DNA from 3 places in the Aminobacter sp. SR38 genome. Region 1 is predicted to be linked to each of the others. Evidence: riboswitches for the same ligand, from Rfam matches in the RefSeq annotation. Region 1 holds a riboswitch; each other region holds the start of a gene.
What was found. Region 1 has a riboswitch for cobalamin ahead of IG197_RS22170 (ABC transporter ATP-binding protein). Riboswitches for the same ligand answer to the same signal wherever they lie in the genome.
Positions count from the first base shown of each region.

Region 1 (10,223 bases):
GATCTGGCTGGTCATGGAATTCTGCCTCTTGGAATGACTGAAGGTCTGGAACCTAGCAGCGTGACGCTGCTTGGCCATAGCGCAGAATGCGGTAAGTGAGTTGCCAGAGACAGGGGTAATCACCGTTGCGTGGGTCGGACCGTCGCGGCGTTGCCATGCCATGACCGGCGAACAACGGTTACGGCCCAGATAGATGAACCCTTCCACCCCTACCCTCAGCTGTCCGGATCCGCTGCCAGCAGCCGCTGTTCAAGACGCACAAGCACACCGAGCGCGACCTTAAGTTCCGCGGCGTCCTCGTCGGCCAGAAGCTCGGTGCGCAGGCGTTCGAGGATCAACTCGATCTCCTCGACGCGGCTGCGGCCGGCATCGGTCAGGGACAGAATCTTGGCACGGCGGTCACCGGGATCGCCGCTGCGGGTGATCAGGCCGTCGGCTGCAAGCAGATCAACGATGCGCACCAGAGACGGACCTTCGAAACCGAGATGGTCGGCGATCACGCCCTGGCGGATATTGTCGCCCAGCCGCGACAGCGTCAGCAACGGCATGGCGGTGGCATGCGACAGGCCGCAGTCGTCGAGCGCGCTGTCCGCCGCGTGGCGCCAAAGCCGGGCGACGGAGAGCAGGCTCCGGCCGAAACCGGCGCGGTCGGATGCGTCATTGGACATTCGAGAAAGATAACATATTATCTATTAGGATGCGATGAGATTCTCGGCCGGAACACGGTCGCGACGTCTGTGCGGAGGTAGAGGCGAGGAGTTCTCCGCAGAGCGCCGGCATGACGATCGCGTCCGAAACCGCCCGCCCGGGCGGCTGATTTTCGGTTCAATCTTCGCGAGACATCGACATGGCAGAACAACAGACACCCAGAGACAGCGGCGGCTGGCTTCTGGTTCTATTCGGCCTGCTCTTGGTCGTCATCGGGGCACCGCTCGTCTATGGCGGCGTCCAGCTGATCGGCCTGGGCGGATCCTGGTATTACGCGCTCGCCGGTCTCTGCGTCATCGCCTCCGGCATTCTCTACGTCATGCGCCGCAGGGCGGGCCTCTGGCTCTACGGCCTGGTGTTTTTGGCAACGATTGCCTGGGCGCTCTGGGAATCGGGCCTTGAGTTCTGGCCGCTGGTGCCGCGCCTCGTAGCACCTGCAGTGATCGCCATCCCGGCGCTGTTGCTCGCCCCGCTCTTCCCGACGCGCACCGGCAAACGGGCTCCGTTCGCGCTTGCCGGCCTGCTGGTCGCGGCACTTGTCGCTACCGCCTTCTACGGCTTCACCCCACATGGCATCATCAGCAATACGCTCGCCTCTGCCGAGCCCAAGCCGAGCGTTCCTCCGGCAGCCGCCAGCGCCACCGACTGGCGCCACTATGGCCGCACCCCGGCAGGTACACGCTATGCCCCGATCGACCAGATCAACCGCGACAATGTCGACAAGCTCGAGGTTGCCTGGACGTTCCAATCGGGCGATATCCCCTCAGGGACCGCGCAGGACCAGAACACGCCGCTCTTCGTCAACGACACGCTCTACACCTGCTCGCCCAACAACATCGTCCATGCGCTGAACCCGGATACGGGCGAAGTGAAGTGGAAATTCGACCCGAAAGCCAAGTCGCCGCTGTGGCAGCGTTGCCGTGGCGTCAGCTATTACGAGCCGGCTTCGGCACCGAGCGAGGCCAATGCAGCCTCCGCCGACCCGCTGGCACCCGCAAGCGTCGTAGCGTCGACGCCCGACATGCCCGCTGCGGCGGCATCCTGCGCCGCCCGCATCGTCATGACCACCATCGACGCCCGCCTGATCCAGCTCGATGCCAAGACCGGCGAGCTGTGCCAGGATTTCGGCAATGGCGGCATCGTCGACCTCAAAAGCGGCATGGGCGAGATCAAGGACGGTTTCTACTTCCAGACCTCCGCCCCCACCGTGGCGCGTGACCTGATCATGGTCGGCGGCTGGGTGTGGGACAATGTCGAGACAGGTGAACCCTCCGGCGCCGTACGCGCCTTCAACGCCCTCACCGGCGAACTGGTCTGGGCCTGGGATCTCGGCAACCCCGCCATCACCAAGCTGCCGCCGGAAGGCGAAAGCTACACCCGCGGCACGCCCAATGTCTGGTCGACACCGGCCTATGACGAGGCCCTTGGCCTTGTCTACCTGCCGACCGGCAACGCCACGCCCGACTTCTTTGGCGCACATCGCTCGAAGGCCGCCGAGGACTATACCGCCTCGGTCGTCGCCCTCGACATTGCAACCGGCCGCGAACGCTGGAAGTTCCAGACCGTGCATCACGACATCTGGGACTATGACGTTCCCGCCCAGCCGGCGCTCTACGACGTGCCGGATGGCAAGGGCGGCACGGTTCCGGCGCTGATCCAGATCACCAAGCGCGGGCAGATCTTCATGCTCGACCGCCGCGACGGCAAGCCGATCGCCGAGGTCGAGGAGCGCGCCGTTCCGCAGACCGGCGGCGTGCCGGAGGACTTCCTGTCGCCGACTCAGCCCTATTCGGTCGGCATGCCGGCGATCGGTGCGGAGCCGTTCGCCGAGGCCAAGATGTGGGGTGCGACGCCTTACGACCAGCTCTACTGCCGCATCGAGTTCAAGAAGATGCGCTACGAGGGCGAATTCACGCCTCCCGGCCTGACGCGTTCGATCATCTTTCCAGGCTACTATGGCGGCATGAACTGGGGCAGTGCGGCGATCGACGAGGCCCGGGGGTTGCTGATCGTCAACGACATCCGCATGCCGCAGTTCGCCCAGCTGATGCCGCGCGAGGAGACCGACAATTATGGCGGCTCGGCAGCCCATGACGGCCTGTCGCAGCAGAAGGGCACGCCCTATGGCGCGCTGAAGAACGGCTTCATGTCGCCGCTCGGCGTTCCCTGTCACCAGCCACCTTATGGCACCTTCACCGGCATCGACCTCAAGACCCGCCAGATCGCCTGGCAGGTTCCGGCGGGCACGCTGCAGGATACCGGTCCGCTTGGCATGAAAACCGGCCTGCAGATCCCGATCGGCATGCCGACGCTGGGCGGTCCGATCGCGACGTCAGGCGGCCTCGTCTTCTACGCCGGCACGCAGGACTATTATCTGCGTGCACTCGACGTGGAGACGGGCAATGAGTTGTGGAAGGGCCGGCTGCCTGTCGGCGCCCAGTCTACGCCAATGACCTTCGTCTCGCATGAGAGCGGAACGCAATATGTGGTCATCTCGGCCGGCGGGGCGCGCCAGTCGCCTGACCGCGGCGACTACATCGTCGCCTACAGGCTGCCCAGGCAGAACTGAGTCTGGGCGCATCGACATCGGAAGGGGCGCCTCGGGCGCCCTTTTCATTTCTGGCCGGCAAGGGCGGTACCCGTGCGACGAACGGGTACCCGCCAGTAGCCGTGCTCGCCCAGCGCAGCGTGCCCCCCGGCCTGCGCGTCATCGGCGAAGCCGAGGGCCTGCCGCCGCTGCCCGAGATGGAAATCGGCATATTGCGCAACCCGCAGGCCGCCAATTCGGCAGTCGACCGGCTCTACGAATTTCTCCGACGCGACCTCACCCAGCAATCCTGATCCTCTCAGCTAGCGCCTTGCGCACTTCTCCTATGCGCCAAGTGCATTGCTGCAATGCGGCAACGTCGCTTGTGCCGCGCCGGACATGAGGAAATTGTGCGTCTAAATCGTTTCAGCTCCCCTGAGTCCGCCCATGCCCTTGCCGATCCTCGCTCTGGCCATTGCATCCTTTTGCATCGGCACCACCGAATTCGTGATCATGGGCCTGTTGCCGGAGGTCGCCGCAGACCTCGGCGTGTCGATCCCGGCCGCCGGTCTTCTGGTCACCGGCTACGCGCTCGGCGTCGTCGTCGGCGCCCCGATCATCGCGGTGGGCACAGCGAAACTGCCGCGCAAACCGGTGCTGATCGGGCTCGCCATGATGTTCGTCTTCGGCAACCTGCTCTGCGCCATCGCCCCCACTTACTGGACGCTGATGATCGCCCGCGTCATCACCGCCTTTGGTCACGGCGCCTTCTTCGGCATCGGCTCGGTGGTGGCGGCAAGCCTGGTCCCAACCAACAAGCGCGCCAGCGCAATTGCGTTGATGTTTGCCGGCCTGACATTGGCGAACATCCTCGGCGTTCCCGGCGGCACGGCACTCGGCGAAGCCTATGGCTGGCGCGCCACCTTCTTTGCCGTCGTCGTCATCGGCCTGCTCTCGGTGGCGGCCATCGCCTGGCTGGTCCCTGCGGGCGTCGCCCCTCCCGGCAAGGGCGGGGTATCAGGCGAGGTCAAGGTGCTGGGCAAGCTCCAGGTATGGCTCGCCATGATCATCTCGGCGCTCGCCTCGGGCAGCCTGTTTGCCGTCTTCACCTACATCAAGCCGATCCTGACCGACGTCAGCGGCCTCTCGGTTGAATCGGTCACTTGGGTGCTGTTGCTGTTCGGCGGCGGCATGACGATCGGCAACATCATCGGCGGCAAGCTGGCCGACTGGAAGCTGATGCCCACAGCCATCGGCGCGCTGGTGGTGATGGCGGCGATCCACGTCGCCTTCGCCGAACTCAGCTCTTCGGCGCCCGCCGCGATCCTGCTCGTCTTCATGTGGGGCGTCATCACCTTCGTCATCGTGCCACCGATGCAGATGCGCGTCGTCGAAACCGCTTCGGAGGCACCGAACCTCGCGGCCACCCTCAACCAGGGCGCCTTCAACGCCGGCAACGCCGCCGGCGCCTGGGCCGGTGGTGCTGCGATTTCGATGGGCGTGAGCTATGCCGACCTGCCCTTCGTCGGCGCGGCCATTGCGCTGTCTGCCTTCAGCGTCGCGCTCATTTCCTTCGCGCTCGACCGCCGCGACGCAATTCAGCAGGCGGCATGACGCTTTAGCGATTGTCAGCAACCCGTCGCTGCTGTAGCCACGACAGCGATGGTTCCTGCTATCCGGTTCGGGCAGCAGGTTAAATGGGAACACGGTGAGACGTCCCCGACGCGAAACCGTGGCTGCCCCCGCAACTGTGAGCGGATAGCAATTCGGAAACATGCCACTGGCCGAAAGGCCGGGAAGGCTCCGAGGCGCGATCACCCGCAAGCCAGGAGACCTGCCATCATCCGATTAACTCAACCGGCCGGGGTGTGCCGCGGAGATGATGATGGTTGCGACTGCCTTTTTCGGTACCGGCGCGCTTTCCGGATCGTTCTGCTGCCTCCGCCCGACCGCGGAGACAGGGTATGCTCGATCGCGTCCACGCCGCTAGCCGCCTTGTAGGCACCACCCCGGCACTGCTCGAACTCGATGGCGTCAGCTGGGGCCCTCGTGCTTCGCAGCCGATCCTCGAGCCGATCAGCCTTGCGGTTGCGCCGGGCGAGTTGCTCGCCATCGTCGGCCCCAACGGTGCCGGCAAGTCGAGCCTGCTGCGCTGCCTCTACCGCTACCACAAGCCGACTTCGGGCACTGTCCGCCTCGACGGCACCGACATCTGGAAGATGAAGCCGCGCGACTGCGCCCGCCGTATAGCGACCGTGCTTCAGGAAAGCGCCTCGGACTTCGGCCTGACCGTCGCAGAAATCATCGAGTTGGGCCTGACCCCGCATGTCACGAGTTTCGGCACCAGCGACCGCGACTACGACCAAGTCGAGGCAGCCCTTGCCCTCCTCGGCCTGACCGCACTCGCTGCGCGCGACCTCTGCTCGCTGTCGGGCGGCGAAAAGCAGCGCGTGATGATCGCCCGGGCATTGGTGCAGCGACCCGACCTTCTGATCCTCGACGAACCGACCAACCACCTCGACATCCGCCACCAGCTCGAAGTGCTGGAGCTGCTCGGCAATCTCGGCTGCACCGTCATCGTTTCCCTGCACGATTTGGCGCTCGCCTCGGCCCATGCCAACCGCGTGCTTGTCATGGACGGCGGCCGCGCCATTGCCTGCGGCGCGCCCGCCGACATCCTGACGCCCGATCGCATACGTGACAGCTTTTCCGTCGGAGCGACCCTCGACGACCACCCCGTCACCGGTCGTCCACGCTTTTCCTTTCACCTCGAACGCTGAACATCAAGGAGCCTCCATGCGCCTGCCCATCATCGCCGCCGCCCTGCTCGCCACCTGCGCAACAGCTATGGCCAGCGGCTTCCCCGTCACCGTCAAGAGCTGCAACCGCGACGTCACCTTCGAGGCCGCGCCCAAGCGCGCCGTCTCGCACGACGTCAACCTGACCGAGATGATGCTGGCGCTCGGCCTCGCCGACCACATGGCCGGCTATTCCGGCATCTCCGGCTGGAAGACGCTGAGCGAGGATTTGCGCAAGGGCGTCGGCGAACTGCCCGAACTCGCCCCACAATACGTCAGCAAGGAAGTGCTGCTCGGCGCCGACACCGACCTGTTCTTCGCCGGCTGGAATTACGGCATGAAGGTCGGCGGCGACGTCACCCCGGATACGCTCGCGCCCTTCAAGATCGCTGTCTACGAGCTGACCGAAAGCTGCATCCACATCATGAAGAAGGACAAGTCGTCGCTTCAGGACATGTATGCCGACCTGCTCAATCTCGGCGCCATTTTTGGTGTGCGCGAGAAGGCGGAGGTCCTGGTGGCAGGCTATGAGAAGGCACTCGCCGACTTCCAGGCCGAGCTGCCCAAGCTCGACAAGCCGGTCAACGTGTTCATCTACGATTCCGGCGAGCAGAAGCCGTTTACCGCCGGACGCTACGCCATGCCGACCGCCATTATCGAGGCAGCCGGCGGCAAGAACATCGTCGACGACGTCGAGTCGAGCTGGGTCGAGATCGGCTGGGAGCCAGTCATCGAGCGCAATCCCGACATGGTGGTGATCGTCAATTACGGTGAGGTAACTGCCGAGCAGAAGATCGACTACATGCGCACCAACCCGGCCTTCAAGGACATCGAGGCAGTGAAGAACAACCGCTTCTTCGTGCTCGAATACAACGAGGCGACGCCGGGACCGCGCAACATTGCGGCGATCAAGCGGCTGGCCGCCGCGATGCGGGCCGACTGAGCCGTGTCGCATCGCCACCTCGTCACAGGGCCAAGACACGTCCTGATCCACGCCATGCCGGCCCTGATACCGGGGCTGGCCGTGGTGCTTGTGATAGGCATGATCATTGCCGTCGGCGTCGGCCCGGTGGCGATCCCACTGGAAACGGTGTGGGGCGTCATTGCCAACAAGCTGATACCGGGAAGCGTCGAGGCGGTCTGGTCGAGCGGACGCGAGAATATCGTCTGGGACGTGCGCGCGCCGCGCGTCATCCTGGGCGCCATCGTCGGCGCCTCGCTGGCGCTGGTGGGGGGAGCCCTGCAGTCGGTGACACGCAATCCGCTCGCCGATCCGCATCTGCTCGGCATTTCGTCGGGCGCGGCCTTCGGCGCGATCATGGCGCTGATCCATGCCGGCATGGTGCTCGGCACCGTCACCGTACCGGTCTTCGCCTTTGCCGGCGCGCTGGCGGCAACCGCACTGGTGCTTGCCATCGCCAACCTGGCGCGGGCGCAGTCGGCCGGCCAGCTGATCCTTGCCGGCGTGGCGGTGAGCTTCATCATCTCGGCCGCAGGCAACCTCTTGATCTTCATCGGCGACCCCAAGGCTGCCCATGTCGCGATCTTCTGGATGCTTGGCGGGCTCGGGCTGGCGCAATGGAGCCATCTGCCCTATCCGCTGGCAGCCCTTGTCCTGTGCGGCGTCTGGCTGATGACGCAGACCCGCAACCTCAACGCCATGACGTTGGGCGACGAAAGCGCAACCGCACTCGGCATCCCGGCGCAGCGCTTCCGGCTCAAGGCCTTCGTCGCCTGCGCGCTGCTGACCGGCTGTGCGGTTGCCTACTCCGGCGTCATCGCCTTTGTCGGCCTGATGATCCCGCACATCGTGCGCTTCTTCGTCGGTGGCGACTATCGCCGCGTGCTGCCGCTGTCGGCGCTGGTCGGCGCCATCTTCCTGATCGCCGCCGACATGGCCGCACGCACGGTCGTGCCGCCGCAGGACATGCCGCTCGGCATCGTCACCGGGCTGATCGGCGGCATTGCTTTCGTCATCCTGATGCGGCGACGGACAACAAAGTGAGGGTCAGTTGGTAATGCAATGCAAGACGACGCAAATCCGGTTGCGTGGCCCCGAATTCGCCGCTATGCATTCCGCCATGAACACGACTTCGCTCCAGAACATTTGGTGGCGGGCCAGCTGACAGCGGCCTCTTGAAGCGCGTGCGCGTGAAGATTGTGATGGCCGCAACGGGATTTCCGGGCGGCCATTTGCTTTTTTCGAACCAGGCTCCGGACGCTCCCACTGCAAGAGATGGAGACGGGAATGACGTTGGAATTGCTTGAAGACGGCGCCGAGCGCTACGTGACGTCAGGCGGGGTGTCGATCACCCGGCAGCGCCACGAAACCGCCTATCACGGCGCGATCGAGACCTATCTCGACGGGCTCAACAGCCGGCGCGGCGCGGTGTTCTCCTCCAACTACGAATATCCCGGCCGTTACACCCGCTGGGACACCGCCATCATCGACCCGCCGGTGGTAATCTCGGCACGCGGACGCGCAATGAAGATCGAGGCGCTGAACGGCCGCGGCGAGGTGCTGCTGCCGGTGATCCGCGCCGTGCTCGCGCCGCTCAATGAGCTGACGATCACCGAGACCTCCAAGCGCCTGATCGCGCTCGAGGTGGCGACGCCCGGCCGCGTCTTTACCGAGGAAGAACGGTCGCGCGTGCCTTCGGTGTTCACCGTGCTGCGCGCCATCACTGCCTTGTTCAAGTCGGACGAGGACAGCAATCTTGGCCTCTACGGCGCCTTCGGCTACGACCTCGCCTTCCAGTTCGACCCGGTCGAGCACACACTGGTGCGCAAGGACAGCCAGCGCGACCTGGTGCTGTTTTTGCCCGACGAGATCCTTGTCGTCGACCATTATTCAGCCAAAGCCTGGCACGATCGCTACGACTATTCCGGCGCGGGTTTCTCGACCGAGGGCCTCGCGCGGGACAGCGTCGTCGAGCCGTTCAAGGCGTCCGACCGCATTCCGCCACGCGCCGACCATGAGCCAGGCGAATATGCCCAACTGGTGCGCCGGGCGATGGACAGTTTCAAGCGCGGCGACCTGTTCGAGGTCGTGCCCGGCCAGATGTTCTACGAGCGCTGCGAGACGGTGCCGTCGGAGATTTCGCGCCGGCTGAAGGCGATCAACCCTTCACCCTATTCGTTCTTCATCAATCTCGGCGAAGGCGAGTATCTGATCGGCGCCTCGCCGGAGATGTTTGTCCGCGTCAACGGCCGCCGCGTCGAGACCTGCCCGATCTCGGGCACCATCAAGCGTGGCGACGACGCCATCTCCGACTCTGAGCAGATCCTGAAGCTGCTCAATTCGAAGAAGGACGAATCCGAGCTTACCATGTGCTCTGATGTCGACCGCAACGACAAGTCCAGGGTTTGCGAGCCAGGCACGGTACGCGTCATCGGCCGCCGCCAGATCGAGATGTATTCGCGGCTGATCCACACTGTCGACCACATCGAGGGCCGCCTGCGCGAGGGCATGGATGCCTTCGACGCCTTCCTCAGCCACGCCTGGGCCGTGACGGTCACCGGCGCGCCCAAGCTGTGGGCCATGCGTTTCATCGAGCAGAACGAGAAGAGCCCCCGCGCCTGGTATGGCGGGGCGATCGGCATGGTGCATTTCAACGGTGACCTGAACACCGGCATGACGCTGCGCACCATCCGCATCCAGGACGGCATCGGCGAGGTGCGCGCGGGCGCCACTTTGCTCTACGATTCCGTTCCCGAGGAAGAAGAAGCCGAAACCGAACTGAAGGCCTCAGCCATGCTCTCCGCCATCCGCGACGCCAAGACCGGCAACGCTCCCGGCACCGAGCGCGCCACCGCGCGCGTCGGTGAAGGGGTCAAGATCCTGCTCGTCGACCACGAGGATTCCTTCGTCCACACGCTGGCCAACTACTTCCGCCAGACCGGCGCCGACGTCTCGACCGTACGCTCGCCTGTGCCGGACGAAGTCTTCGACCGGATCAAGCCCGACCTGGTCGTGCTCTCCCCCGGCCCCGGCACGCCGAAGGACTTCGACACGGCGGCAACGATCAAGAAATCCAGGGACCGCGACCTGCCGATCTTCGGCGTCTGCCTCGGCCTGCAGGCACTGGCCGAAGCCTATGGCGGCGAGTTGCGCCAGCTGGCGGTGCCAATGCATGGCAAGCCATCGCGCATCCGCATCTCCAAGCCGGGCATCGTCTTCTCCGGCCTGC
Region 1 is NZ_CP062112.1:4,532,899-4,543,121, reverse strand. Features, by position in the region: gene IG197_RS22195 (isocitrate lyase/phosphoenolpyruvate mutase family protein) at 1-15, opposite strand, end outside; gene IG197_RS22190 (MarR family winged helix-turn-helix transcriptional regulator) at 216-668, opposite strand; gene IG197_RS22185 (membrane-bound PQQ-dependent dehydrogenase, glucose/quinate/shikimate family) at 848-3,277, shown strand; gene IG197_RS22180 (hypothetical protein) at 3,379-3,549, shown strand; gene IG197_RS22175 (MFS transporter) at 3,683-4,849, shown strand; cobalamin riboswitch at 4,882-5,092, shown strand; gene IG197_RS22170 (ABC transporter ATP-binding protein) at 5,200-6,015, shown strand; gene IG197_RS22165 (ABC transporter substrate-binding protein) at 6,032-6,976, shown strand; gene IG197_RS22160 (iron ABC transporter permease) at 7,031-8,038, shown strand; gene IG197_RS22155 (anthranilate synthase) at 8,282-10,223, shown strand, end outside.

Region 2 (10,223 bases), 660 kb from region 1:
CGGATGTCGAACTTCATGCGGGCGTCGTCAAACGAGTTGAAGCCGCACTCATAGGCTGAAAGCTTTTCCGGATCCGGACTGCGGTAGGCCACAAGGAAAGGCGCCACGATAAGCGCAATGCCGACAATAAGCGCCACACCGATAAAAATGACGATGGGCAGGTACGAACTCAGGAGAGCGTTCATGCTGCGAATTCCGTTGGTGGCCTATCCACCCAGATTTACAGCACGGGGTCCGTTTCCGGAAGCGCGACAGATTCTCGCCGAGCCGGACGAAACGGTCGTGCTGCAATGCGGCGACGGTTAGCGCAGCCGGTCGGTCGAAGCAAGTCCAACCTTGGCCAAAACGTGGCAAAGCACACTGCTGGCCTAAAATCCTGCGCGTGTGGCTCCCCTTTGATTTCCTTCGTTTTCTACTCAAGTTTACGCTCCTGACAAGACCGGAACCCAAGTTCTGCTAGCATTTGCAGCAAAGGTCGATTCTCGTGCCCTTGCGTCACTCCTCAAGAGACTGCGATAGCTTGCCGCAATGAAGGAAAAACTCTCACTCGCCACGGCCCGCCGCATCGCATTGGCGGCCCAGGGATTTGCCGACCCGCGCCCCACCGGCGCGATCACGCGGCGTCACCTGCAGCGCGTGCTCGACCGCACCGGCCTGCTGCAGATCGACTCGGTCAGCGCCGTCGTGCGCGCCCACTACATGCCGCTCTATTCGCGACTAGGCTCCTACCCCATGGCCCTGCTCGACGACGCCATGGCTCCGAAGAAGCGCATGCTGTTCGAATACTGGGCGCATGAAGCGTCGCTGCTGCCGCTGGAGACCTTTCCGTTGTTGCGCTGGCGCATGGCGCGGGCCGAGGACGGGATGTATGGCGGGCTTGCCAAGTTCGGCCGTGCCAACAGGCCCTATATAGAAGAGATCTTTCGCCAGGTGGTCGACCGCGGTCCGATCGCCGCTTCCGACATCGAGGGCGCCAAGGGTTCCGGCGGCTGGTGGGGCTGGAGCCAGGAAAAGCATGCCTTCGAATGGCTGTTCTGGGCCGGTCGCATCACCACCCATTCGCGGCGTGGCTTCGAACGCCTCTACGATCTGCCTGAGCGCGTGCTCCCGGCCGGCATATACGACCGTCCAGCTCCCCAGACCGAGGATGCGCATCGCGATCTCTTGCGAATCTCCGCCCGCGCCCATGGCATCGCCACCGGCATCTGCCTGCGCGACTATTTCCGCCTGTCGCCAGCCGACATGAAAGGCCGGCTCGAAGAGCTGGTCGAGACCGGCGAACTGATTCCCGTCCGCGTCGAAGGCTGGGACCGGCAGGCCTATCTCCACGCCGATGCGCGCATTCCGCGCAAGATCCAGGCACGCGCCCTGCTTGCGCCCTTCGATCCGCTCGTCTTCGAGCGCACCCGTGCCGAGCAATTGTTCGACTTCCGCTACCGCATCGAAATCTACACCCCGGCTGAGAAGCGCCAGTACGGCTACTACGTCCTGCCCTTCCTTCTGGGCGAGCGCATCGTCGCCCGCATCGACCTGAAGGCCGACCGACCGGCGGGTATCCTGCGCGTCCACGCCGCCTATGCAGAGCCCTGTGCGCCACCGGAAACCGCAGCCGAACTTTACGAAGAACTCCAGCAGATGCGCGACTGGCTCGGCCTCGAAAGCATCGAGGTGACGCCCGCGGGCGATCTCGGACCCGGCCTGAGCGACATTGCGGGTCGCTCCGCCTCGTTGACTCCACCCCTCGCGAAAGCCTAAATCGCCCACAGACGGTCCTTCGCCCGCAACGGCGAAGGCTAAGAGGGAATGCGGTGCGCGCCGGTGGCGTCAAATCCGCGGCTGTCCCCGCAACTGTGAGCGAAGAGCCAAGCTCGAAGACCACTGGGATTTTCCCGGGAAGGCGAGCGAAGGCGACGATCCGCAAGCCAGGAGACCTGCCGTCGCAGACATTGATCCGATCGCCTGGCGGGTGCCCCGGGCAAGGAGCCTGGATTTGGATTTCGACGACAACCTTCCGGTCGCATCAGCCGACGCATCCTGCGATGCAGCCGACGCGCGCCCATGCGACGTGACCATCCTCGTCTGCTCATCCTGCCGCGACGAAAACAGCTCCGACGCCCATCCACGCGCCGGCGCCCAGCTTGCCGAGCACGCCCGCCTCGCCGCCGATGGCGAGATCGCCGTGCGCAGCGTCGAGTGCCTGGGCAACTGCAAGCGCCGCCTTAGCGCCGCCCTGATCCGCGACGGCGCGTGGAGCTACGTCTTCGGCGATCTCAACACCATGTCGGGCGACGATCTCGTCGCCGGCGCAAGACTCTTCGCCACCTCGACCGACGGCCTGATCCCCTGGCGCGGCCGTCCCGATAGCCTCAAGCGCGGCCTCGTCGCGCGCATCCCACCACTTGCACTCATCAAGGAAGACACATGACCGCCTCCGTCGAACGCGTTCCCTGCACCGTCGTCACCGGCTTTCTCGGCGCCGGCAAGACCACGCTGCTGCGCAACATCCTCGAGAACTCTAAGGGCAAGCGCCTCGCCATCATCGTCAACGAGTTCGGCGATGTCGGCATCGACGGCGAGATTCTCAAGGGCTGCGGCGTCGATGCCTGCCCGGAGGAAAACATCGTCGAACTGGCCAATGGCTGCATCTGTTGCACCGTCGCCGACGACTTTGTCCCTGCCCTCGACCAAATTCTGTCGCTTACACCGAGGATTGACCACATCCTGATCGAGACCTCGGGCCTGGCGCTGCCCAAGCCGCTGGTCCAGGCCTTCCAGTGGCCAACGGTCAAGAGCCGCGTGACGGTCGACGGCGTCATCGCCGTGGTCGACGGTCCTGCGCTGGCCGCAGGTAAAGTTGCCTCCGACATGGAAGCGCTCGCCGCCCAGCGCAGTGCGGACGATTCGCTCGACCACGACGACCCGGTCGAGGAAGTGTTCGAGGATCAGGTCGCCTGCGCCGATCTCATCATCCTGTCCAAGAGCGACCTGCTCGACGAAGCCGGCCACGCCCGCGCCACCGCCATCGTGCGCGAGCACCTGGCACGCGCCGTCAAGATCGTGCCGTCGGCGCATGGCAAGGTCGATCCGTCGGTGCTGCTCGGCCTCGGCCTCGCCGTCGAGGACGACATCGAAAACCGCAAGACCCATCACGACGGGGCGTTCGACCACGAGCATGACGACTTCGATACCTTCGTCATCGAGATCCCGTCGATCGCCAACCCGGACGAACTGGCGAAACGCGTCGCCACCGCCGCCGAAGAAGAGAACGTGTTGCGTGTGAAGGGCTTCGTCGACGTCGGCGGCAAGCCGATGCGGCTGCTCATCCAGGCCGTCGGACCGCGCGTCAACCACTATTATGACCGTGCCTGGACCGCAGAGGACGACCGCCGCTCGCGCCTGGTCGTGATCGGCCTCAAGGGTCTCGACCGCCCGGCCATCGAGCGTATCCTGGTCGGCTGAACCGGACAGCCGGGATGCACATCCTCACCACCACCTCCGCCTCGCTCGATGACCTGATCGAGCCTGTCGACCTCAGGCAGAAGCCTGCGGATGTGGCGGCGCTGTCCTTCACCGACAGCGATCTGGCCGGCCTCGCCGGCGCCTGGAAGGCGGATGCGGACAACTTGCCATCGATGCGGCTCGCAAGCCTGCGCGACCTCCGCCATCCGATGTCGGTCGATCTCTGGATCGACAGCGTCGCCAGCCACGCCAAGGTCATCCTTGTCCGCATTCTCGGCGGCCACGACTGGTGGCGCTACGGCTGCGACCAGCTTGCCGCGATGGCGCGCGAAAAAGGCATCGCGCTGGCGCTCTTGCCGGGCGAAAGCCACGACGAGGATCTCAGGCTGATCGAGGCCTCGACCCTGCCGCGCACCGAACTCGACACTCTGCTCGGTTATTTCCGCGAGGGCGGCCCGGAGAACATGAAGGCGCTGGTGGCGCGGCTGGCCGGACTGGCGGGTGGCAAGAATGCCATGGCGGCACCCGTCGCAGTGCCGAAGGCGGGTTTTTATGATCCGGCGCGGGGCATCGTCCGTGATTTAGAAGCCTCTTTTGCCAGATGGACCAGCGCCTCTGCGCAGATGTCCTGCAGGACAGAGGGGGAGGCGCAGGATCACGGCATCTCCAGCTCTCCTGCCATCCCCATCCTCTTCTACCGTTCGATGCTGCTCGCCGCCGACGTCGCCCCTATCGATGCGTTGGTCGAGGCACTGAGAGCAGAGGGCCTCCGCCCCGTTCCGATTTTCGTCTCAAGCCTCAAGGATAACGCCTCCCTGGCATTCGTCGAAGCAGCCCTGGACCAGCTCGCGCCCACGGCCATCCTCACCGCAACCGCCTTCGCCGCCGGCGCCGAACCGGGCACGGAAACGCTGTTCGACCGCGCCCGCGTGCCGGTGTTCCAGGTCATTGTCGCCACCACCCGCCGCGAGGCCTGGGAAGGCAGCCCGCGCGGCCTTGCGCCCGCCGATCTTGCCATGCATGTGGTGATGCCCGAGCTCGACGGTCGAATCCTCGCCGGCGCCATCTCGTTCAAGGCGGAGAGCGAAGTCGACCCAGCCCTCGGTTTCCGCGCCTTCGCCAACCGGCCCGAGTCCGATCGCGTCGAGCAGGTCGCCCGCCGCATAGCCGCCCACCTCAGGCTGCGCCAGACACCGCCCGAAAAGCGCAAGCTGGCGATTCTCGTCCCCGACTATCCCAGCGCCCCCGGTCGCACCGGCTATGCCGTCGGCCTCGACGTGCCATCAAGCGTGCTCGCCATGCTGCACGACCTCAAGGAGGCCGGCTACACAGTTGAATCGATTCCGCAATCGCCGCGCGCATTGCTCGACCTGATTGAGGCTGGTGGGCAAGGGCTGGCGCTCGAAGACTATCTCACGCTTGCCGAAGATCTGCCTGAGGAGGCGAGGAAAGCTGTCGAAGCGGCGTGGGGCTATCCCGAAGCGAAGGCTACAGGCGGAAGTGCGCGCTCTACGTTGCCCCACTTCGCCTTCCGCGCCGCCACCTTCGGCAACGTCACCGTCGCCCTCGCCCCTGACCGCGGCCGTTCGGCCGATCGCCGCGTCGACTATCACGACCCGACGCTGCCGCCGCGCCACGCGCTGCTCGCCTTCGGCCTCTGGCTGCAGAAGTCGCTCGGCATCCACGCCATCGTCCATGTCGGCGCCCATGGCACGCTCGAATGGCTGCCCGGCAAGGCGGTGGCACTGAGCCGGAATTGCTTTCCCGAAATCGTCATCGGCTCCCTGCCGGTGGTCTATCCCTTCATCGTCTCCAATCCCGGCGAGGCGGCCCAGGCCAAGCGTCGCATCGCAGCGATCACGCTTGGCCACCTGCCGCCGCCGCTCGCCGCTGCCGGCCTGGACGAACACCAGCAGAAGCTCGAGCGCCTGGTCGACGAATACGCCCAGGCAGACGGCCTCGACCGTCGTCGCCGCGACCGCCTGGCCAAGCTCATCGTCGAAACGGCGTCGCAGACCGGCCTTGCTGCCGAGGCCGGCGTCGCCGGGACCGACGCGCCCGACGAAGCGCTGCGCCGCATCGACGCCTGGCTCTGCGACCTCAAAGATTTCGCCATCAAGGACGGCCTGCATATCTATGGCCGCGCCGAAGAGAACGAGCCGGACTCAGCGCGCCTTGCCAGCGCAGAAGCCGAGCGGAAAAACCTGATCGCCGCGCTCGACGGCCGCCATATCAAAGCCGGCCCAGCAGGCGCTCCGGCACGTGGCCGCACCGACGTCCTGCCGACGGGGCGCAACCTGTTCACGTCAGACCCGCGCACAATGCCGACGCCGACGGCCTTCGACCTCGGCAAGGCAGCCAGCGACGAGGTCATGCGCAGCTACCTGCAGAGCCATGGCGAATGGCCGCGTGCGCTCGTCATCGACCTCTGGGGCAGCGCTTCCTTGCGCACCGGCGGTGAGGAGATCGCCCAGGGCCTGGCGCTGATGGGCTGTCGGCCGCAATGGGACGCCGCCACCGGTCGCGTCACCGGCATCGAAGTGCTGCCGCCGGCAGCGATCGGTCGCCCGCGCGTCGATGTCACCTGGCGCATTTCTGGCCTGTTTCGCGACATGTTCCCAACCCAGATCGCACTCATCGACGCCGCCGCGCGCGCCGTTGCCACCCGCGACGAAGACGACCACGACAACCCGCTCGCCGCCAGCACGCGCGCCGCGGGCAAGGTCGAGCCACGCATCTTCGGTTCCTCCCCCGGCACCTATGGCGCCGGCCTCGAGGACCTGCTTTCCAGCGGTGACTGGCAGGCGCGCGAGGACCTCGGCCGCGCATATCTCCATGCTGCCTCCCACGCCTACGGGGGCAGCGACGGCGAAGGCGTTTCCGCGCCGGGCGCCTTTGCCGACCGCATCGCCGAGGCCGACCTGCTTGTGCACACCGGCGACGACCCCGGCCGCGACATTCTCGAAGGCTCCGCCGACGTCGCCTTCATCGGCGGCTTCGCAGCAGCGGTCGCAGCCCTCGGCAGGCACGCGGACGTCATCGTGCTCGACACCTCGGATCCGCAGAAGCCGCGGCCGCGCTCGGTCACTGAAGCTGTCGGCCGCGTCGTCAGGGCACGCGCCACCAATGCCCGCTTCATTGCCGGCCAGATGCGCCATGGCCCGCGCGGCGCTTCCGAATTCGCCGAGACGGTCGACAGGCTGATCGGTTTTGCCGAGACCACCAACGCCATCCCGGCCGCGCTGATCGAGGCCGTCCACGACGCCTATGTCGGCAACGAGGACGTGCGCGACTTCATGCTGCGCGAAAACCCGGCGGCAGCAAAATTCATCGCCGAGCGTTTTGCCACCGCCCGTCGGCGCGGCCTGTGGCACCCGCTGCGCAACTCCGTCGACGACGATCTCGCTGCCCTCATCGCCGAGGCTGAAGCGCGCGAGGTTGCGGCATGACCGGCTTTTCCCGCCGCGGCGCTTGTCCGGCCCTTTCGGCCCCGATGTCGACCGGCGACGGCCTGTTGGTGCGGCTCAACCCGCTTGCTGGAGAAATCGCGCCCAACGTCTTGATCGGAATCTGTGAAACCGCGGCGCGTCACGGCAACGGCATCGTCGAGGTGACTGCGCGTGGCAGTATCCAGATCAGGGGCCTGACGGCGGAGAGTGCTTGCTTGCTGGGGGAAGAAGTCGACGCGCTGGGGATCGCGGTACGCACCGGCGTGCCGGTCGACACCAACCCGCTCGCCGGCATCGACTCCAGGGAGACCACCAATCCCACGCGGCTGGCCGCAGCGATCCGGACAGCGATCGAGCGGGCCGGACTCGCGCCTCGGTTGGGGCCTAAGGTGTCCGTCGTCGTCGATGGGCGTGGCCAGATCGGGCTCGGCGCAATCATCGGCGACGTCCGACTGGTGGCAAAGGATGCCGAGCGCTGGCGCTTGTCGGTTGCTGGCGACGAGAGTTCGGCGCGTTTGGTCGGTGAAGTCGATGCCGACGCCGCATGCGCGGTCACGCTCGACATTCTCCAGGCAATTGCGGCACTCGGCCGGCAAGGCCGCGCGCGTGACCTTGGCCCGGAGGTCACAAGAGCTGTCGTTGAAGCATATGAAACGTCTCGCTCCTTCACGCCCCCCTCTGTTCTGCCTGACATCTCCCCCACGGGTAGGAAGATTGGCAGCTCCGCCGGTAGCGCTGATCATGCAGCGTCGTCGATGGGCGGAGGCGGCGATGGCAGCCTGATCTCCCCCTTTGCGGGGGAGATGTCCGGCAGGACAGAGGGGGGTGGGAAGGATCGCTACCCAACTGACTCAAAAACTGAGCACTCCGCCGCAACCGATTCATCGCCCATCGGAATCCTCCCGCTCACAGGCGCCCGGATCGCCCTCGGCATCGCCCTGCCCTTCGGCAGCATCGAGGCCTCGACTCTGGCCAGATTCTGCCAGGCGGCGACAGCCGCGGGCGCCACCGGCATTCGCCCGGCGCCCGGCCGGACCCTGCTCGTCATGGGCCTCGACCGCTCCGCCGCCGCCACGCTCACCACCACCGCCCAATCCCTCAGCCTTGTCACCTCGCCCGCCGATCCCCGCATCCGCATCGCCGCCTGCCCCGGCGCGCCGGCCTGCGCTTCGGGCATGATCGCCGCGCGCGACGTCGCCGCCGAAATTGCCCACGAGATCGGCGAAAGCCTCGACCCGACGCTGTCGCTGCATGTCTCCGGCTGCGCCAAGGGCTGCGCCCATCCGGGACCGGCCACGCTCACCATCGTTGGTGACGAAAAGGGTGCTGTATTTGTCGTCGGCGGAACGGCGAAGGGCCTTCCGGCCGCCTACACCGCAGGATATGAAGCCGCGCGCGGCATGGGCCGCCTCACGAAATTGCTCGCCCAAGAGCGCAAGCCGGACGAAAATGCCGCCGCCTGCCTCGCACGGTTGGGCGCAAAGCGCCTCGCGCAAGCTCTGGCACAGGAATGAACATGGCCGCCTACGACTATATCCATGATGGCACGGCCATCTACGAACGCTCCTTCGCCATCATCCGCTCGGAGGCGGACCTCAAGCGCTTCTCCGAAGACGAGGCCGACGTTGCTGTGCGCATGATCCATGCCTGCGGCCTGGTCGAGGCGGCCGAACATTTCGTCTTCTCCGAAAACGTCGTCGCCGCTGCGCGCGGTGCGCTGAAGGCCGGCGCGCGGATCTTCTGCGACGCCGAAATGGTGGCGCGCGGCGTCACCCGCGCCCGTTTGCCCGCCGACAACGAAGTGATCTGCACACTGCGCGACCCGCGCACATCAGATATCGCCAGGGAGATCGGCAACACCCGATCGGCCGCCGCGATCGACCTCTGGGTCGACAGGCTCGCAGGCTCGGTCGTCGCCATCGGCAACGCGCCGACAGCCCTGTTCTACCTCCTCGAGAGACTGCGCGACGGCGCGCCCAAGCCTGCCGCCATCATCGGCATGCCGGTCGGCTTCGTCGGCGCGGCCGAATCCAAGGACGCCCTGGCAGAGAATTCCTATGGCGTGCCCTACGCCATCGTCCGCGGCCGCCTCGGCGGCAGCGCCATGACGGCCGCTGCCCTCAACTCGCTGGCGAGGCCCGGCGTATGAGCGCTCCCGCTGCAAAGGGCCGCCTCATCGGCGTCGGCACCGGGCCCGGCGATCCCGAACTTTTGACGCTCAAGGCCGTGCGCGCGCTGGCCGAGGCTGACGTGATCGCGCATTTCGCCAAGCGCGGTGCCAATGGCAACGCCCGCACCATCACCGATGCACATTTCCGCGACGACGTGATCGAGCTGCCGCTGATCTATCCGGTCACCATCGAGATCGACAAGGATCACGACGACTACCGCGCTGCCATTACGGGCTTCTACGAGGCGTCGGCGCAAGCGATAGCCGCCCATCTCGATCAGGGCCGTATGGTTGCGATCCTGTCGGAGGGCGACCCGCTGTTCTACGGCTCCTACATGCATCTGCATGTGCGCCTGTCGCATCTCTACCCGACCGAGGTCATCCCCGGCGTCACTGCCATGTCCGGCTGCTGGTCGCAGACGGGCGTGCCGATCGTCCAGGGCGACGACGTGTTGTCGGTACTGCCCGGCACGATGAGCGAGTTCGAGCTGACCCGCCGCCTCGCCGATACCGACGCTGCGGTCATCATGAAGGTCGGCCGCAACCTGCCGAAGATCCGCAAGGCGCTGGACGCGACCGGCAAGCTCGGCCGCGCGCTGTATGTCGAGCGCGGCACCATGCCCAACACCCAACACATGAAGCTGATGGACAAGACAGACGACAAGGCGCCCTATTTCGCCATCGTGCTGGTGCCCGGTTGGGCCGGCAAGCCGGGAGCGGACAATTGAGCGGCTCCCTCGTCGTCATCGGCCTCGGCCCCGGCAATCCGGACCAGATCACGCCGGAAGCCAGCCGCGCGGTCGCGGAAGCCAGCCATTTCTTCGGCTACAAGCCCTATCTCGACCGGCTTGAGCTACGCCCTGACCAGACCCGCGTCGCCTCCGACAACCGCGAGGAGATCTCGCGCTCCAACGCCGCCCTCGATATGGCGGCAAGCGGCCATCACGTTGCTGTTGTCTCGGGGGGCGACCCCGGCGTCTTTGCCATGGCAGCCGCCGTCTGCGAGGCCATCGAGGCCGGCCCGAGGGCATGGCGCGACATCGAGTTGTCGGTCGTTCCAGGCGTCACCGCCATGCTGGCCGTGGCAGCCCGCGTCGGCGCACCGCTCGGCCACGATTTCTGCGCCATCAATCTGTCGGACAATC
Region 2 is NZ_CP062112.1:5,188,815-5,199,037, reverse strand. Features, by position in the region: gene IG197_RS25425 (NADH-quinone oxidoreductase subunit A) at 1-185, opposite strand, end outside; gene IG197_RS25420 (winged helix-turn-helix domain-containing protein) at 529-1,755, shown strand; cobalamin riboswitch at 1,751-1,954, shown strand; gene IG197_RS25415 (DUF1636 family protein) at 1,991-2,425, shown strand; gene cobW (cobalamin biosynthesis protein CobW) at 2,422-3,459, shown strand; gene cobN (cobaltochelatase subunit CobN) at 3,474-6,908, shown strand; gene cobG (precorrin-3B synthase) at 6,905-8,422, shown strand; gene IG197_RS25395 (precorrin-8X methylmutase) at 8,425-9,057, shown strand; gene IG197_RS25390 (precorrin-2 C(20)-methyltransferase) at 9,054-9,806, shown strand; gene IG197_RS25385 (precorrin-3B C(17)-methyltransferase) at 9,803-10,223, shown strand, end outside.
Region 2: another riboswitch for cobalamin. It lies ahead of IG197_RS25415 (DUF1636 family protein); the one in region 1 lies ahead of IG197_RS22170 (ABC transporter ATP-binding protein).

Region 3 (10,223 bases), on a different replicon from region 1:
CGCCGGAATCGCGGATCTGGGCGATCTCGGCGGCGTAGTCGGTCTGGCCGACCTGGGTGTAGACTTCGCCGGCCAACTCGCCCTTGTAATAGCGCTTGAAGCCGGTCAGCGAATCCTTGCCGGCCGGATAGTTGGGCGCGAGGATGAAGGTCTTCTTGTAGTCCTTGTTGGCGTACTGGCCCATCGCCTCGTGGAAATTGTCGTTCTGGTAGGCGACGTTGAAATAATTCTTGTTGCACTTGGCGCCGGCGAGCGCCGACGGGCCGGCGTTGGGCGACAGGTAGATGACGTCCTGCGCCACAGCGTTAGGCACCACGGCCATTGCGAGGTTCGACCAGATGATGCCGGTCAGCAGGTCGACCTTGTCGCTCTGGATCATTTTTTCGGCGAGCTGGACGGCGATCTCGGGCTTCTGGGCATCGTCCTCGACGACCAGCTCGACATCCTTGTTGCCGGACTGCTTCATGGCCAGCGCAAACGCGTCGCGCATGTCGACGCCGAGGCCCGCACCGCCGCCCGAAAGCGTGGTGATGACGCCGATCTTCACCGGTTCGGCATAGGCAAGGCCGGATGCCGCCAACGAAAGTCCGAAAATTCCTGCCGCAATGATTTTCTTCATTAGGTTACTCCTCCCAAGTGTTCCCGATTATTTGATTTGAAGTCCTAGAGCCGGGTGCGAACTTTCCAGAGTTCGGGAAACAGTTCAACCTCCAGCATCTTCTTCAGATACGAGGCGCCAGACGTGCCGCCGGTGCCACGTTTCATACCGATGATACGCTCGACCGTGGTGACATGGTTGAAGCGCCAGCGCCGGAAGTAATCCTCGAAATCGACAAGCTTCTCGGCCAGCTCGTAGAACATCCAGTGGCGTTGCGGATCGCGATAGATCGCCTGCCAGGCGACGAGCACTTCTTCGCTTTCGCTGCGCGTTTCGCGCCAGTCGGTGCGCTTGCCGTCGGCGCCGATATCGAAGCCGTTGCGACCAAGCAGCAGGATCGCCTCGTCATAGAGCGAAGGTTGGGCGAGAACCGCCTCGAGCTTTTCGCTGAGTTCGGGCTGGTGGGCGTGCGGGCGCAACATGGCTGTGTTGCGGTTGCCGGCCATGAACTCGATGGCGCGATACTGCCAGGACTGGAAACCCGAGGACTGCCCGAGCGAGTCGCGAAATTCGGTGTATTCGCTCGGCGTCATCGTCCTGAGCACATCCCAGGCGCTGTTGAGCTGCTCGAAGATGCGCGACACGCGGGTCAGCATCTTGAACGAGGGCTCAAGCTTGTCGGCACGAATCGAGCGGATCGCCGAGCCGATCTCGTGCAAAGCGAGCTTCATCCACAGCTCCGACGTCTGATGCTGGATGATGAACAGCATCTCGTCATGGGCGGTCGACAGCGGCGCCTGAGCGTCGAGGATCTTTTCGAGATGCAGATAATCGCTGTAGGACATGCGGTCCTTGAACGACATCTGCGCGCCCTCGACGGAGGGATCGTAAGGCTTGCTCAATTCATCTTCTCCGCACGCAACCGGAAGCGCTGGATCTTGCCGGTCTGGGTCTTGGGCAGGGCGTCGATGAACTTCACCGAGCGCGGGTATTTGTAAGGCGCGATCGTTGCCTTGACGTGATCCTGAAGGCGCTTGACGGTCGCGGCGTCGGCGGCGACGCCGGCAACCAGCACGACATAGGCCTCGACGATCTGGCCGCGTTCGCTGTCAGCCGCGCCGATGACGGCGCATTCGGCGACTTCGGGGTGCGAGAACAGGGCGGCTTCAACCTCGGGACCGGCGATGTTGTAGCCGGCGCTGACGATCATGTCGTCGGAACGCGCGGCGAAGTGGAAGAAGCCGTCGGTGTCCTGGATGAAGGCATCGCCGGTCAGGTTCCAGCCGTCGCGGACATATTCGAGCTGCCTGTCATCGGACATGTAGCGGCAGCCTGTCGGGCCACGCACGGCAAGCTTGCCGACAGTGCCGCGTGGCACCTCGTTCATGTCGCCGTCGACGACCCGCGCTTCATAGCCGCCGACCGGCTTGCCGGTGGAGGCGGGTTTCATGTCCTCGAAGCGGTTGGAGATGAAGATATGCAGCATCTCGGTGGCGCCGATGCCGTCGAGGATCGGCTTGCCCGTCTTGGCCAGCCATTCCTCGAACACCGGCCCGGGCAAGGTCTCGCCGGCAGAGACCGCGACGCGCAGCGACGACAGGTCGGCGCCTTCGTCCATGGCCTTCAGCATGGCGCGATAGGCGGTCGGCGCGGTGAACGAGATCGTCGCCTTGTAGGTCTCGATGATGTGGATCATGTTCGGCGGCGTTGCCTGCTCGAGCAGGGTCGCGGCCGCGCCGAAGCGCAATGGGAAAATGGCCAGGCCGCCAAGACCGAAGGTGAAGGCCAGCGGCGGCGAGCCGACGAAGACGTCGTCGGAGGTGACCGAAAGCACCTCCTTGGCATAGGCGTCGGCGATGATCAGCAGGTCGCGATGGAAATGCATCGTCGCTTTCGGCACGCCCGTGGTGCCCGAGGTGAAGCCGAGCAGGGCGACGTCGTCGCGGCCGGTCTTGACCGCTTCGAAGATGACGGATTTGTCGAGCGCGACCCGGTCGAGTTCGGCGTCATGGTTGGCGGTGCCGTCGAAGCCGATCACCTTGGTCAGGAAGGCGCTGTCCTTGGCGCAGGCGATCATCTCGTCCATCAGGCGCGTGTCGCACAGCGCAATCGTGATCTCTGCCTTGTCGACGATCTTGGCGAGCTCACCGGCGCGCAGCATAGGCATGGTGTTGACGACGACAGCACCTGCCTTGGTCGCGGCCAGCCAGCAGGCGACCATTGCCGGGTTGTTGGCCGAGCGGATCAGCACCCGATTGCCGGGCTTGACGCCGTAGTTTTCGACCAGCGCATGCGCCAGTCGGTTGGTCCAGTCGGACAGCTCCTTGTAGGTGCGGCGGCGGCCGTTGCCGATCAGCGCGGTGTGGTCGCCCAGGCCTTTTTCGACCAGGCGATCGGTCAGCTCGACGGCCGCATTGAGGTGCTCGGGATAGTCGAAGCCGTCGAGCAGAAAGGTCGGCCACTGGTCCTGGGGTGGCAGGTTATCGCGCGTGAAGGTGTCAATATGCGCTGACGGTCCAAGCATTCTGCGGCTGTCCCCTACCTGCTCATCGGCATGACGGAAGCGCCATGCGTGCGTTGGAATGCGTTACTTCGGGGGAAGGTGCTGCGCCGCAACGGGTAGCCGTTCGGCACAGGCCGCGGCTATGCGAGATCGACATGCGATCGGCGTCTGGCACAGCGAGACCTCCCACGTTCTCGACTGATGGCTGAGAATTGCACCGGACCAAAATTATTTCAAGCATAAAGTTTCTGCCGCTGGCCCATTGACGCAATCCGGCACGCTGGCCATTGCTATGCGCCTGGATTGCTGCCGCCTTGGAGGGATGCCCGTATGCTCGAACGCCATATCGCCGATTGGGACAACGCCTACAGCAATGGCGCCAACATCGCCGGCGGCGACCGTTGGCCTGCTGCGTGGGTGGAACCGGCGCAATCGTTTCGTGACGTCCTGTCGGCAGCTGATAGGGCGCAACTCGACATCGTTTATGGCGACAGGCCGCGCAACCGGTTCGACCTGTTCCTGCCTGAAGGCACGCCGAAGGGGCTCGTCGTCTTCGTCCATGGCGGTTACTGGATGGCGCTCGACAAGAGCTACTGGTCGCATCTCGCCAAGGGTTCCATCGACAGCGGCTACGCGGTGGCGATGCCGTCCTACAGCTTGTGCCCGGAAGTCAGGATCGGCGATATCGTGCGCGAGGTCGGTGCGGCGATCGGCAAGGCAGCCGCGTTGGTCGAAGGCCCGATCATGCTGACCGGTCATTCCGCCGGCGGACACCTCGTGTCGCGCATGGTCGCGGCTGCTTCGCCGCTTGCGCCCGATGTGCAGTCTCGTATCCGTCATGTCGTTTCGCTCTCGGGAGTTCATGATCTCAGGCCGCTGATCAACACCGGCATGAACAAGACGCTCCACATCGACGAGACCGAGGCGCTGGCTGAAAGCCCGGCGCTGCTGCGGCCGGTGGACAACGTCCGAATCACCTGCTGGGTCGGCGGTGGCGAGCGCGCCGAGTTCCTGCGCCAGAACGCATTGCTTTCCAATATCTGGACCGGGCTTGGCGCCACCACCGCTACAGTGGTCGAGCCCGACCGGCATCACTTCAGCGTCATCGACGGGCTTGCCGACAAGGATCATGCGCTGACAAGGACCTTGCTCGGCTGAACATGCGCGGATGATACCGACGCGGCCGAAGATGATGTCGATGGCCGTAGCGCGCACATCGTCGGTTCAGTTTCCGCGACCCCGTTGGCAATGTGCTGGTGGCCTCTGTCCACGAGGGGCAGTGCCGTCCAATTGGCGGTCCCATGCAGGGCTTGCCGCGTCCGGGGCGATTGCACAAGCTGCCCTGTTTGTCCGTGTCCAATGATCCTATCTATTTGAAAATCAATATATTTTATGGCCGATCGCATGATTGCGATTGACAAGCCTCGGCATCCCTGAGTAGCGTCCGCCTCGGAATCGGTTCCGCCGAGAGGCGGATGAAAAGGGAACACGGTGAGGCCGAAGGCCAAATCCGCGACTGCCCCCGCAACTGTAACCGTTGAGCCTCTTCCATCATGCCACTGAACGCATTCGCGCGTTCGGGAAGGCGGAAAAAGGCTGTGACACGGAAGTCAGGAGACCTGCCCGTTCCAGTCACCCATGCTTGTCCACGGGGTGTGGTCAGGCGCGGTCGCTCGTGGCGGTGACATCGAAAGTGTTGCCGCATGCGGAAGGCCGTCGGGTCAATCTTGTCCCAAAGTCTGCCTGCCGACCTGTCTTGCCTGCGGTTTGGAAACCGGGTGCGATCCTTGTCGCGCCCCCCAAACCATTTGAGGGCAGAAATGCAGAGACTTATCCTGGGCATCGGCGCGATCATGCTGGCCATCCCGACACCATCCAGCGCGCAGCAGGCGCCCGCTGCAGGCGGCGTGACCGTGCTGCCGCGCCTGGTCGTTACGCCGCTGCGCCGCGAAACCGCGCTTGTTCGCCCGACGTCGTCGGCCACAGTGATCGACGAGGAAGAATTGCGAAAGTCCGCGGCAGCAGACCTGCCGTCGTTGCTGAAGCACTATGCCGGCGTTTCGATCATCGGTTATGGCGGCCAGGGGGCCTCGTCCAATGTCTATCTGCGCGGCATGTCGGCCGGCCAGACGCTGGTGCTGGTCAATGGCGTCCGCAGTTCATCGGCGACCAGCGATACGAGCTCGATCTTCAACATTCCGCTGTCGTCGATCGAGCGTATCGAGATCGCCAAGGGACCGCACTCAGCGCAGTATGGCTCCGATGCCATCGGCGGTGTCGTCAACATCATCACCAAACAGGGCGGCCAGTGTGACGACGGCCGTAACGCCTGCGGCAGCATCACCTCGGGCTTCACGCATCCTTGGGGTGGCTATCTCTCAGGCGATCTGCGCGGACGCACCGAGGACGGCATCGATTACTCCGTCGGTGGCTCCATCCTCGGCACGCGCGGCTACGACTTCACCACGCCGCTGGCCTGGGGACATGAGCCTGACGACGATGGCTTCCTGCAGGGCTCGCTCAGCGTCGCAGCCGCCAAGGAGTTTGGCTGGGGCCGCTATATGCCGATGGCCTGTTTGCCCGGGGCCGCAGCCAGTACGATGCCTCCCCGCCTTCCGCCAATGAAGTTGACACCGACACCTTCGCCGGCAGGATCGGCGCACGGGTGAAGCATTCCGACAGCTGGAGCTCGACCGTCGAACTTTCCGGCAACCTCGACTATTCGACCAATGTCCGTGACAGCGTCGTGGGCAGCAGCGAATTCGACACCAGGCGCTACGGCATCTTCGCGTCGACGGAAAAGTCCTTTGAAACAGGTGAAGTCAGGCATGTCCTGGTCGGCGGCGCCGAGGCCTATCGCGAGGAGGTGGCTTCGACTGTCGATTTCGGTGTCGGCTCGCGCGACCTCGTGGCGGTGTTCGGCCAGTACTCGCTCGACTATGGCGCGCTGACGATCGACAGCGGTCTGCGCTACGATCACAATGAACAGTTCGGAGGCGCCACCACCTACAACATCGGTGCCAGCTACGAGCTCGTTCCCGAGCTTGTGGCGCGCGCCTCGTACGGCACCGGCTTCCGGGCGCCGACCTTCAGCGACCTCTATTACCCCAACTACTCCAATCCCAACCTGAAGCCGGAGAAGTCGCGGTCCTATGAGATCGGCATCAACTGGCGTCCAAGCGAGGGGACCGAGCTTGACGTCGCCTTCTACCAGACCTGGCTGACCGACGCGATCGCCTCCAACCCGCCGACCTACCTGCCGTTCAATGTCGCGCGCGCCAAGGTGACCGGTATCGAGGCCAGCCTGTCGCATGCGTTCGACGAGCGCTGGAGTGGCAAGGTTTCGATCGACTACCGCTCGCCGAAGAATGAGGACAACGGCCGCTACATTCCCTATCGCGATCGCTTCAAGGCGGCCGCCGAGGTGAGCTTTGCCGCGACCGACAGCCTCGACCTCACCGCCAAGCTGCTCTACGGCGCGGCGCGCTACGCCAATGCCGCCAACACCATCAAGCTGCCGGACTATGTGACGGTGGATTTCGCCGCCAACTACACGTTCGACGAGCGGGCGAGCCTGAAGTTTTCGGTCGAGAACCTGTTCAACGAACACTATTCGACCGTCACCAACTATCGCGCGCCGGGCCGAAGCTTCAATCTGAGCTTCACGCGTGTGTTCTGATGCGAGGTAACATGCCCACCAATCGTCTCAGCTGCGCTCGGTTTCGAGCGTGGCTGTCCGCTCTCGCGGGGCTGGCCGCGTTGTCATCAGCACCGGCAGCCGCCGGGCCGCCGAAACGCGTCGTGTCGATGAATGTCTGCACCGACCAGCTGGCGATGCTTCTGGCGGCCGAGGGGCAGCTGCATTCAGTGTCTTATCTGGCAAGCGATCCCAACACGTCGGTGCTGGCCGATCGGACCAACGGCTTTGCCGTCAATCATGGCCTTGCCGAGGAAGTGTTTCTGATGCAGCCTGACCTGGTACTCGCCGGAGCCTACACGACACGGACGACGGTTGAGTTGCTGAGGCGCCTCGGCATCCGGGTCGAGGAATTCGCGCCGGACAGCTCCATTGCCGACATCAGGGCCAACATCCTGCGCATGGGAGAGGTCCTGGAGCGGCGCGAAGAAGCGGCAAAACTTGTCGCCGCGCTTGATCGTGGCGTCGCCGAATTGGGCAAGGAAAGCGCCTCGGGCAAGACCGTCGCGACCTACTACGCCAACAGCTACACCTCGGGCACTGGAACGCTCGTCGACGAGATCGTCAAGCTTTCCGGACTGGTCAATATTGCAGACAAGCTCGGGCTCAGCGGCACGGCGCGGTTGCCGCTGGAGATGCTGGTGCTGGCCAAACCAGATTTGGTCGTCGGTGGCGGCGAAGACTATGGCGTCCCGGCACTCGCCCAGGAAAACTTCGTCCACCCGGCCTATCGGGCGGTCTCCGGGCAGGGCAGGGCGGTGGCGGTGCCGTCGCGATACACCATTTGCGGCGCGCCGTTTACACTTGAAGCCGCCCGCCTGCTGCGCGATGCCGCCGAGGGGGACGCCAAGTGAGTGACATGTCCCGCTACAGGCTCGTGTTTGCCGTTCTTGCCATCCTGGCCACCATTCTGTTCCTGCTTTCGCTCACCGTCGGTCCGGCGGGCCTCGGCTTCGGCGACAGCATCGCTGCATTGTTTTCCGACAAGGCCGGCGCCATCGAGCTGATCATGCGTGAGATCCGCCTGCCGCGCGCGCTGCTCGGTCTGATGGTCGGTGCTACACTCGGGCTTTCCGGTGCGGCACTTCAAGGCTATCTGCGCAATCCGCTGGCCGAGCCGGGCCTGATCGGCGTCAGCGCTTCAGCTTCGCTGGGCGCGGTGATCGCCATCTATTCCGGCCTGACGATTGTCTTCCCGCTTGCCTTGCCGCTGTCGGCATTGGCTGCCGCCGTGCTCGCCGTCGTCGTGGTCCAGGCACTTGCCGGCCTGCGCGGCAGCACCTTGACCATCATCCTGGCAGGTGTCGCCGTGTCGAGCTTTGCCGGCGCGATGACTTCGCTGGCGCTCAACCTGTCGCCCAATCCGTTCGCCGCGCTCGAGATCATGTTCTGGATGCTCGGCTCGCTGACCGACAGGTCGATGACCCATGTCTGGCTCGCCTTGCCGTTCATGCTGGTCGGCTGGGCGATGCTGGCGGCGCTCGGCCGGGCGCTCGACGCGTTGACGCTTGGCAACGAGACGGCAGCCAGCATGGGCATCGACATGCGCCGCGTGCAGTTGCTGGCCGTGTTCGGCACGGCGGCCTCCGTCGGTGCCGCAACGGCGGTGTCGGGTGCCATAGGGTTCGTCGGCCTCGTCATCCCGCACATGCTGAGGCCGCTTGTCGGCGCGCGCCCGTCGCGGCTGCTGCCGGCGAGCGCCTTGGGCGGGGCCTGCATGCTGCTTGCCGCCGACATTTTGGTCCGGCTGATCGCGCCCGGCCGCGACCTCAAGCTCGGCGTTCTGACCGCAATCGTCGGCGCGCCGTTCTTCCTGTGGCTTGTCTATCGCACGAGAAGGAAGCTTGCCTGATGCTGCTCGATGTTCAAGATCTCAGGGCGTCGCTCGGCGGCCGGCCGGTGCTCAACGGCGTGTCCTTTTCCGTCATGGCGGGTGAGTTTGTCGGCCTTATCGGCCCGAACGGAGCCGGCAAGTCGACCTTGCTGCGCGCATTGCTCGGACTGACACCGGCAGACGGCGCAATCGCGTTGGGTGCGCTCGCCGCCGCTCATGTCCCCGCGAGGGAGCGCGCTCGGCATATGGCCTACGTTGCGCAGGAGCGCGAGATCGCCTGGGCCGTGCCGGTCGAGATGCTGGTCGGCCTCGGTCGCTCGCCCCATCGGCCAAGTTTCGCCTCGCTCGCCCTTGCCGACCGCAACGCCATCGACGCCGCAATGCGCAAGATGGAAGTCGACAGCTTTCGGGACCGCGCTGCGACCGAGCTTTCGGGTGGCGAAAAGGCGCGTGTGCTGATCGCCCGGGCGCTGGCACAAGAGACGCCGCTGCTGCTCGCCGATGAACCGACATCGGGCCTCGACCCGTCGCACCAGATCACGCTGATGCGCCTGTTTGCCGATCTCGCGAGCAGCGGACGAAGCGTCGTGGCTTCGCTGCACGACCTCGGGCTCGCCGCCCGCTGGTGCACCCGACTGCTGCTCATCGACGCCGGCAGGATCGTCGCCGACGGCCCGCCTGATGAAGTGCTGACCGCCCAAACCCTGCGCGACGTCTATGGCGTCGAAGCCTTCTTCGGCAAGACAGCGGGCGGGCTGGTTGTCCAGCCGCTCGATCTCGTTGCCGTCGATACCGGAGCACGACCATGAGTTACCTCGAGCAGCTGCTGCGTCACCACCTGACCGACTGGCGCAGTGGATGGAGCATGGGCGCGTTTGGCGCCATTGCCGAGTTCCATCAGGATGACGGCGAGGTTGCGGTGATAGACGACACTCACCTGCTGACCCGGGCTACCCGGCGGGGCGGTATTCGTGTCGATCGCGGCACGTTGAGCGAACTGGTGCCTGTCGCCTACGAGGCGCTCAGTCCGAAGCGGCATCGCTGGAGCCAGGCGGTGGCGTTGTGCCTTCCTGAAACCAAGGCGCGGCGCGGCAGCAGGAGCGTGCTGAGTGAGATCGGGCCGGACGATCACGCGATCCGGGGTATCGACCGCACCGGCATCCTGTTCGACATGGGCCTGTCCTTGCCGCAATGCGACTTCTGCATCCGCACCAGCGAGCCAAAGCTGCTGGCCGTCTTGCGCGCCAATCTCGGCCGTTCGCTGTTCGAGCATGGCAATGAGGCGATGCCGGCGATCCTTGCGGTCCATCCGCATCGGATCGCCTTGACCAATATCGGCCGTGTCGAGGTCTACCAGAAGATCGGTGGACCCGACACGGGCGGGGTTTCTCCCGAGGGACCGCATACACATCTGCTGCCGAAGCTTCTGAAGGGAGGCCGCACGCATTCGGCCAACACGCCGATCCCATCTGGCCTGTTGCCAGTCGGCTCGCTGCATCCGGGCAATCCGGTCATCGATCCGCTGGGCAAGGACCGGCCGTTCGACCTGACCCTGCATAGCGAGTTTCAGGAATTGATGAGCCGTTTCGGC
Region 3 is NZ_CP062113.1:2,380-12,602, reverse strand. Features, by position in the region: gene IG197_RS28000 (ABC transporter substrate-binding protein) at 1-619, opposite strand, end outside; gene kynA (tryptophan 2,3-dioxygenase) at 664-1,500, opposite strand; gene IG197_RS27990 (AMP-binding protein) at 1,497-3,122, opposite strand; gene IG197_RS27985 (alpha/beta hydrolase) at 3,432-4,259, shown strand; cobalamin riboswitch at 4,541-4,743, shown strand; gene IG197_RS36915 (TonB-dependent receptor) at 4,922-5,770, shown strand; gene IG197_RS36910 (TonB-dependent receptor domain-containing protein) at 5,674-6,780, shown strand; gene IG197_RS27975 (ABC transporter substrate-binding protein) at 6,792-7,652, shown strand; gene IG197_RS27970 (FecCD family ABC transporter permease) at 7,658-8,650, shown strand; gene IG197_RS27965 (ABC transporter ATP-binding protein) at 8,647-9,441, shown strand; gene IG197_RS27960 (hypothetical protein) at 9,438-10,223, shown strand, end outside.
Region 3: another riboswitch for cobalamin. It lies ahead of IG197_RS36915 (TonB-dependent receptor); the one in region 1 lies ahead of IG197_RS22170 (ABC transporter ATP-binding protein).